DNA from 2 places in the Bacillus sp. SRL543 genome. Region 2 is predicted to be linked to the other one. Evidence: riboswitches for the same ligand, from Rfam matches in the RefSeq annotation. Region 2 holds a riboswitch; the other holds the start of a gene.
What was found. A riboswitch is a leader RNA that binds a small molecule or an ion and turns the genes downstream of it on or off. The one in region 2 is predicted to bind S-adenosylmethionine.
Positions count from the first base shown of each region.

Region 1: linked by a shared signal. The riboswitch ahead of AC4E8B_RS21150 (methionine ABC transporter ATP-binding protein) and the one ahead of AC4E8B_RS20490 (O-acetylhomoserine aminocarboxypropyltransferase/cysteine synthase family protein) in region 2 are both predicted to bind S-adenosylmethionine.

Region 1 is NZ_OZ481794.1:4,133,143-4,137,563, reverse strand. Features, by position in the region: gene AC4E8B_RS21155 (PAS domain S-box protein) at 1-697, opposite strand, end outside; SAM riboswitch class I at 1,026-1,125, shown strand; SAM riboswitch class I at 1,254-1,356, shown strand; gene AC4E8B_RS21150 (methionine ABC transporter ATP-binding protein) at 1,594-2,625, shown strand; gene AC4E8B_RS21145 (methionine ABC transporter permease) at 2,615-3,265, shown strand; gene AC4E8B_RS21140 (MetQ/NlpA family ABC transporter substrate-binding protein) at 3,282-4,112, shown strand; gene AC4E8B_RS21135 (M20 family metallopeptidase) at 4,151-4,421, shown strand, end outside.
Region 2 is NZ_OZ481794.1:4,001,058-4,005,478, reverse strand. Features, by position in the region: gene AC4E8B_RS20495 (MFS transporter) at 194-1,462, shown strand; SAM riboswitch class I at 1,617-1,714, shown strand; gene AC4E8B_RS20490 (O-acetylhomoserine aminocarboxypropyltransferase/cysteine synthase family protein) at 1,812-3,149, shown strand; SAM riboswitch class I at 3,256-3,365, shown strand; gene AC4E8B_RS20485 (methionine ABC transporter ATP-binding protein) at 3,558-4,421, shown strand, end outside.

The DNA.
Region 1 (4,421 bases), 130 kb from region 2:
CAGTGGGAATCAGCTGGATGGCGGCCTTTCGGGTGTTCCCGTCACTCCTGATGAGGTTCAATTCAAAGCTGACGGTCTGGTTCGCCTGGTAAAAATCCTTCAAATAGCCATGGTCAGAAGCTGATATATAGTCATACAAAGAGGCGCCGATGATTTCCTTGCTTGAAGTGAAGCCAAACACTTTCTTGCCTTCATCATTCATATAGGTCCATATACCTTTCTCGGTTGTCATGCCAATAGTATCCCGGCTGTATTCGACCAGGAAGCGGTATTTTTCCTGTGTTTCCATGTTTTCCTCTTCCATATTGACACGTTCGGTCATATCCCTGGAAATGCACATGGCTTCCTGGCTGTCGCCGAGTGTGCTGATACTGGTCTCAAGCCAGATATAGTCGCCTTCCTTGCGGCGGAACCGGAACGAAATACGTGAGCTGCTGCCCGGGGATAGCCCGCGGAATTCTTTTGTGAGGATATCTTTGTCTTCGGGGTGGCAGTAGGCAAGAATGCAGTCTTTGTAAAGCTCTTCCTGCGTGTAGCCCAAAAGGGTGCTGCAGGATGGGGACACATATAAGAAAATGCCCTCTTTCGTATGCCGTGAAATCAGGTCTGCCGAATGCTTCAGAGCCAGTTCGAGATTTTTTGCTTCAACTTTGTCCACAAATAATTCAGATTGATAGTCTCTGTTTGTTGCAATCAAACCGTTCTCCCTCCCGGAATGCAGTTCATTTTGCTCTTTTCCACTATTATACATTAGACAAGCTGGCAGAAATATAGGAGTAAACTCCCTCTTCTTGTATGGAGACTGGGGGAAATGTTGATAACTGGATAGGAAAATGTGGAAAACCTGCTTTATCCACAGCGGGAGGAGGACATTTTTTCCGAAAATCCAAAAAAGTAAGTAAGGGCTTTCAGGATTTGTGGATAAAAATTTTTAACCACATATCTGAAAAAAGGGTTTGACAGAACTTTGAAACGCGTGTAAAGTAAAAAACAATTAATTAAGCAAACAAACTTAATACGATAGCTTCTTATCCAGAGAGGTAGAGGGACTGGCCCTATGACACCTCGGCAGCGGACTGATGAACCGTGCCAATTCCAGCAGGCAGATTGCCTGAAAGATAAGAAGAGGACTGACGCTTATTATTCTGCCCTCTTCTTCTTGAAGAGGGCTTTCTTGTTTTTCAGGAATAAAAGTGCGGGGTGCTGCATAGCTATTGTATTAAATCCAATTAATTATATAGGAAAACCATAATTTCTTATCCAGAGAGGCAGAGGGACTGGCCCTATGAAGCCTCGGCAGCGGACTCTTATGAGTACTGTGCCAATTCCAGCAGGTGTGAGCCTGGGAGATAAGAAGAGACAATGCTGATGATGCATGCCCTCTTCTGTTCTCAGGAGAGGGTTTTTTAATGTTAAGAAAGTATATTTTTTCAACTTTGATTACTGTCTAGCTCCAGCGCCTACCCCCTCGAGGTCACAAGCCACTCCTCCCAAAAAGGCAAAGAACGCCTTTCCGGGAGGCCTGTCTTGTGCTTGTCGGGGGTGACCAAGGCGCTTGCGCATTTCTTATTTGATACGGAGGGAGAAACAAACATGATAGAATTCCAGGATCTCAAGAAAGTGTATGAAAGCGGAGGCCAGCAGGTTGCAGCACTGAATGGGATAGATCTTGCAATCGACAAAGGAGAAATCTTTGGTGTAATCGGCTTCAGCGGAGCGGGGAAAAGCTCGCTGATCCGCTGTGTGAATCTGCTCGAAAGGCCGACCTCAGGCAAGGTGATCGTCGATGGCCATGATCTTACATCGCTTTCGCCAAAAGAGGTAAGAGAGGTAAAGCGCAATATCGGCATGGTTTTTCAGCACTTCAATCTGCTGAACTCGAAGACGGTGTTTGCCAATGTAGCCATGCCGCTTACCCTGGCAAAGCTCCCTAAAGAGCAGGTACGCAAACGGGTAGCTGAACTTCTTGAGTTCGTGGGACTTGCCGATAAAGCTGATAATTATCCTGATCAGCTTTCAGGCGGCCAAAAGCAGAGAGTCGGGATTGCAAGAGCACTTGCTACACAGCCTTCAATCCTGCTGTGCGATGAAGCGACCTCGGCCCTTGATCCGCAGACAACAAGCAGCATTTTGCAGCTATTGAAAAAAATCAATGCGGAATACAATATCACCATCCTGATCATTACCCATGAAATGACGGTCATCAGGGAAATCTGCGACAGGGTGGCGGTGATCGAGGCAGGAAAAATCATTGAGGAAGGCTCGGTGTTCGATGTATTCTCGGCACCAAAAACACAGACAGCCCAGAACTTTGTCAGTTCTGTCATGAATGATTCAATCCCGGATTCCGTCAAGCAGCTTGTAGAAAGAAACAATGGCAAGGAAAGAATTTTCCGGATCAATTTTGTCGGCCAGTCAGCCGGCCAGCCGCTGCTCTCCAAGCTTGCCAAGAAATTCGATATTGATATAAACGTGCTGTTCGGAAATATAACCGAGCTTCAAGGCATCCCGTTTGGGAACCTTGTTGTCGAATTCCAGGGAACCGACCAGGAAGTGCAGCGCGCCCTTATGTACATTCATCAGGAAAAAGTCTCAATCAAGGAAGTGAAAGCACATGCTAGTTGATCACACGCAAATCATAGAAGCACTTATTGAAACCATTCAAATGGTGGCCTTCTCGCTCCTTTTTTCCACCATCCTGGGATTGCCGCTCGGAATCCTGCTGGTCATCACGAGAAAAGGCCATCTGCTGGAGAATCTGCCCATTTTCAACGTATTGAATGGAATCATCAATATATTCCGCTCGGTCCCATTCATCATCCTGATGGTTGCAATCATTCCGGTGACGCGGCTGCTGGTAGGAACCTCAATCGGGACGGCAGCGGCTGTCGTACCGCTCGTATTCTATGCCGGCCCGTATATTGCAAGATTGATTGAGAACTCGCTCCTCGAAGTTGACCCGGGTGTCATAGAGGCAGCGGAAGCGATGGGGGCGACACCCGGGCAGATCATCTTTAAATTTCTCGTACCGGAAGCGCTCAGTTCACTGGTCCTCGCACTGACCATCGCGACCGTCGGACTTGTCGGCGCATCCGCCATGGCAGGGGCTGTCGGCGGCGGCGGTCTTGGCGATTTGGCCATTACTTACGGCTATCAGCGCTTCGACACAACGGTCATGATCATCACAGTCGCCATCCTGGTCATCATGGTCCAGGGGCTGCAGAGCTTCGGCAATATTTTATCTAAAAGAATCAGAAGACGATAACTAGGAGGAAACATCCATGAAAAAATTATTATTAACGGCAATCATTCTGGCGCTGGCGGTTTTCAGCGCAGCCTGTTCATCATCAACAAGCGGCAAGGAAAAAGAAAAAGAAGTGAAAATCGGTGTCAGCGGGTCAGACAACCGCATCTGGGATTTCGTAGCCAAGAAAGCTGAAAAAGAAGGAATCAAGGTGGAAATCGTCCGCTTCTCGGATTATGTCCAGCCAAACATCGCCCTTGCAGAGGGAGAGCTTGATGCGAATGCCTTCCAGACTATTTCTTATTTCAACGCTTTTAAAAAGGAACATGATCTGGACCTTTCGCCAATCGCGACAACCGTTATTGCACCTATGGGAATCTACTCTGAAAAGTATAAAGATGTAAAAGATATCCCTGAAGGCGGAAAAATCGCCGTGCCGAACGAAGCAACCAATATGGGAAGATCCTTCCTGCTTCTGCAGGAAGCCGGCCTGATCACACTGCCTGAAGACTTTGACGGAAATGGCAGCATCGACAAAATCGTTGATAATCCAAAGAACCTGGAAATCGTCCCTGTAGTGGCAGGCCAGACACCGCGTGTCCTTCCAGATGTTGCGGCTTCCATCATTAATAATGGAATCGCTGTGGATGCCGGCTTCAATCCTGTTAAAGATTCCATCTTCCATGAAAATGCAACAGCAACACCATATATCAACATCATTGCCGTTAGAACTGAAGACAAAGACAATGAAACATTGAAGCGCCTCGGAGAACTTTACCAGGAAGACGATGTAGCCGAGTTCATTGAAAAAGAATATAAAGGCAGCACCATCCCGACATTCGTTCCGCTCAGTGAAATTGGAGAATAAAAACTGGTGCATGGCACCGCTAATAGGAGGAGATCATTATGGCAGCACCCGCTAAATCTGTAACCGAATTAAAGGAAAGAATCAATCAAAGTGTGGAATCGGGAAGGGAGCTTTATCTTTCAACAAGCCACCAGATCCATGAAAAACCGGAAATTGGCAACCAGGAATTTTTCGCATCCGGGCTTCTCTCAGGAATTCTTGAAGAAGAGGGCTTTGAGCTGGAGCGCGCTGTTGCCGGCCATGAGACAGCATTCTCTGCTAGGAAAAAATCTTCCAAGCCGGGTCCATCCATTGCTTTTCTTGCTGAAT
Region 2 (4,421 bases):
GCTTTTTATTGTTTACGGACTGTCCGCGGCCAGTTTCTATTATGCAGCAAGTGTCCTGCTCAATTAACAGGACTAAAAGCATCTGCTGGATCTTACAGAAAAAACAGAAGATTCACAGGAAAAGGATGGATTTTTTCTTTAAACGATATTATGATTATTTAGGGAACCGAAATAAATGCGAGGAGCATATAATATGGCTTTTTATCAGGAGTGGGCTGAACAGATCCGCGGATATAACAGTAATATACGGCGGGCTTTTGCGGCCAATATTTTTACGCAGATCGGAATGGGCATTTTTATGGTCATTTATAATTTTTATATACGGGAGCTAGGCTATTCAGAGCAGGTGAATGGCCAGATTATAGCGATGACTGCATTGGCGACAGCCCTGGCGCTGATTCCCGCCGGCATTATGAGTGACAGGATCGGCCGGAAGAAGGCTATGCAATTCGGGGCTGTTGCAACCGGTGTGATCCTGCTGGCCAGGAGCATGGTTGACATGCAGAGTCTGCTGATTCTGTTTGCCTTTGGCACAGGGCTTGGGACGGCCTTCATCCAGGTATCTTCTATTCCTTGGCTGACAGAAAATTCAAAGCCTGAGCAGCGGGTACACTTGTTCAGCATTCATTTCGCTGTCATGACAGGTGCCAATGTAATAGGCAATTTAAGCGGCGGACTGCTGACTGACTTGTTTGCGTTTTATTTTTCGGAGCTGGCGAGCATACGGTTTACTTTGCTGCTGGGAGGAGCCGTTTATTTGACAGGGATATTTCCGATCCTCCGCTTCCAGGAAAAGCGGATCGGCAAAATCCCTCAAATAGGTGGGGCTGAAGGGATCAGACGTTTTTCCCTGAAAGACGATGGTTTCAAGATCATCATGCTGTTCGCTGTCGCCCAGCTGTTTATCGGATTTGGGGCAGGTCTTGTCATACCGTATTTAAATTTATATTTTGCAGACCGTTTCCATGCGTCAAATTCCGCAATCGGGCTGATCATTTCACTCGGTCAGGCAGCCACGGCAGCGGCAATGATCATTGGGCCCCAGGTGGTTAGGAGGATCGGGGAGGTAAAGGCAGTCGTTATCCTGCAGCTTTCCTCCCTGCCTTTCCTGCTCCTGACTGCTTATACAGAGAATTTATGGCTGGCTGCCGTTGGCTTTCTATTCAGGCAGGCTTTAATGAATGCGGGAAATCCGATCCAGATGTCTCTGATGATGTCGAAGGTGGATGATTCGAATAGAGGGCTGGCCAGCTCGGTGAATCAGATGGTATTCAATCTGGGCTGGGCAGTGATGGGCCCTGTTTCTACAGGCATTGTCATCAAATATGGAGATTATTGGGGATATTCTATTGTCTTCACCATTACTGCTGTACTGTATTTAATAGGCTCCACATACTTTTTTGTCGTATTCAGAAAGCTTTCAGAGCCTGCTGGAAGAACAAATACAGCAAAGATTGTTTGATTAGCAGATATTTCTCGGGAAATTGTCATAAGCCTTCCTAATTGTCGAACTTTCACCGGAATATTATATCTGAACTTTCTAAAAAAACTGTTGACTAATTTTTGTCTGTTATGATACTATCATTTTAACTTCAAGCACGCTAAAAATTTCATATTTCTTATCAAGAGAGGTGGAGGGACTGGCCCGATGAAACCCGGCAACCGGCATGAACCGGTGCTAATTCCAGCAGAGCATGACTCTGGCAGATAAGTTGAGCGAAAAAGCCCCTCTTCTGCAGAGGGGCTTTTATTGTTACCAGCAGTGATCCGGCATAATGAAAATATTCGAAAAAGCCGAAGGAGAGATATCAATGTCAGAGAAGCAAAAGAATTATCGGTTTGAAACACTTGGTGTACACGGAGGGCTGCAGCCTGATCCTGCAACAGGGGCAAGGGCAGTGCCGATCTATCAGAATAATGCCTATCAGTTCCAGAATACAGAGCATGCCGCTAATCTGTTTGGCCTAAAAGAGCCGGGTTATATCTACACAAGGATCCACAATCCAACAGTTACCGTATTTGAGGAAAGGGTTTCACTGCTTGAAGGCGGCGTAGGGGGGCTTGCTGTTGCAAGCGGCCAGGCAGCCATCACTCTTGCCATCCTGAATATTGCCCAGGCGGGGGATGAAATTATAGCAGCATCAAACCTTTATGGAGGAACATATAATTTATTTGCCGTCACCCTTCCTAAGTATGGGATCAATGTAAAACTGGTCAATCCGGAAGATCCGGAAAATTTCAGGGACGCTATTACAGAAAAAACAAAAGCTGTATTTGCAGAAACAATTGGAAACCCAAGCCTAAAGGTCCTCGATATTGAGAAAGTGGCGGAAGTGGCCCATGATGCCGGCATTCCTCTGATTGTTGACAATACCTTTGCCACGCCATATCTTTGCAGGCCGATTGAATTCGGCGCAGATATTGTGATACATTCAGCGACAAAATGGCTTCTGGGAAATGGGACGACAATGGGTGGCGTCATAGTAGACGCAGGCCGTTTTGACTGGAATTCAGACAAATTCCCGGGCTTCACCAAGCCGGATCCAAGCTATAATAACCTGGTGTACAGCGAAGCAATCGGTGCGGCTGCTTTTATCGTCAAGGCGAGGGTACAGCTGCTCAGGGATCTGGGGCCTGCACTCAGCCCGCAGAACGCATTCCAGTTCACCCTCGGTCTTGAAACGCTGCATGTGAGGATGAAAGAGCATATCAGCAATACAAAGAAAGTGACAGAGTATCTAAAAAATCACCCTGCTGTGACTTGGGTGCTTTATCCGGGAGATGAAGACCATCCTGATAAGGCACTGGCTGACAAGTATTTGCCTAAAGGAGCCGGAGCTGTGGCTGTTTTTGGAATCGAGGGCGGCCGGGAAGCCGGGGCAAAGCTGATCAACAGCCTGGAACTGTGGGCCCATGTAGCAAACGTCGGCGATGCCAAAAGCCTTATCATCCATCCTGCCAGCACCACTCACCAGCAGCTTGATTCAGAAGGCCTTAAGGCGGCGGGGGTGCCGGAGGACCTGATCCGGATTTCCATTGGCATAGAAAATGCCGAAGACCTGATTGAGGATCTGGAGCAGGCAATTGAAGCCGCAACAGGAAGCCAATCACTTGCAGGAAAAGCAGAAACTTCAGGAACCAGCCGGTAAATTTTAGTGTTAAACTTTGTTGTTGACACCCTTTTTTATCCGTGATACGATAGCACTCGTAATTTAAAAATGGCTAATGAATGAAAATGAACTTCATATAAAGTAGCTCTTATCAAGAGAGGTGGAGGGATGTGCCCGATGAAGCCCGGCAACCGTCAATGTTTATTGAAATGGTGCCAATTCACACAAAGCTTTTTTAGCTTTGGCAGATGAGAGAAAGGTTTTTCCATCATGCCTTTCTGCTCACCTGCAGGAAGGCATTTTTATTTTTACAGGAAAATTTCCTGTCTTAAGCTTATGGAATAATCTTAACCTGGTTTCAGGAAACTACTCTAAAGAGGATTGGCAGAACATAAATCTCTGTAAAGCCATTTGTCTAATTGGATATAAAAGAGGTGAATACGGCAATTGATTTCAATAAAAGATGTTAAAAAGATATATTCGTCAAAAAAGGGTCCGGTCAAGGCGGTTGATGATGTCAACCTTGAAATCAAGGAAGGTGAAATCTTCGGAGTGATCGGCTACAGCGGTGCAGGAAAAAGCACCTTGATCCGGATGCTGAATGGGCTTGAGCTTCCCTCAGAAGGAACGGTCACGGTAGCCGGCAGGGAGATTTCAAAAATCAGAGGTTCGGAGCTGCGAAAAGCCCGTCAGGAAATTAGCATGATCTTCCAGCACTTTAACCTTCTCTGGTCAAGGTCTGTGAGGGACAATATTGCATTCCCGCTTGAAATTGCGGGAGTGCCTCGCCAGGATAGAGAAAAAAAAGTAACCGAACTCATCAAACTGGTCGGTCTTGACGGCCGTGAGGATGCTTATCCTTCACAGCTTAGCGGCGGTCAGAAACAGCGCGTAGGCATCGCCAGGGCGCTTGCCAATGATCCGAAGGTGCTTTTGTGCGATGAGGCAACCTCGGCGCTTGATCCGCAGACAACGGATTCAATTCTGGATCTGCTTGTGGACATTAATCACCGCCTTGGGCTGACGATTGTACTGATCACCCATGAAATGCACGTAATCAGGAAGATCTGCCACAGGGTGGCTGTCATGGAAGGCGGAAAGGCTGTGGAAATCGGCCCCGTTCTGGAAGTGTTTAAAAACCCGCGCGAGCAGATCACAAAAAGATTCGTCCAGCAGGTCACAGAACCTGAAGAAACAAAAGAAACTGCAGAGGCCCTGCTTGGATTGTATCCGCACGGCCAGGTTGTGCAGCTTTCCTTTGTCGGGGAGTCGGCCGAACAGCCGCTCATCACAAATCTGATCCGTTCCTTT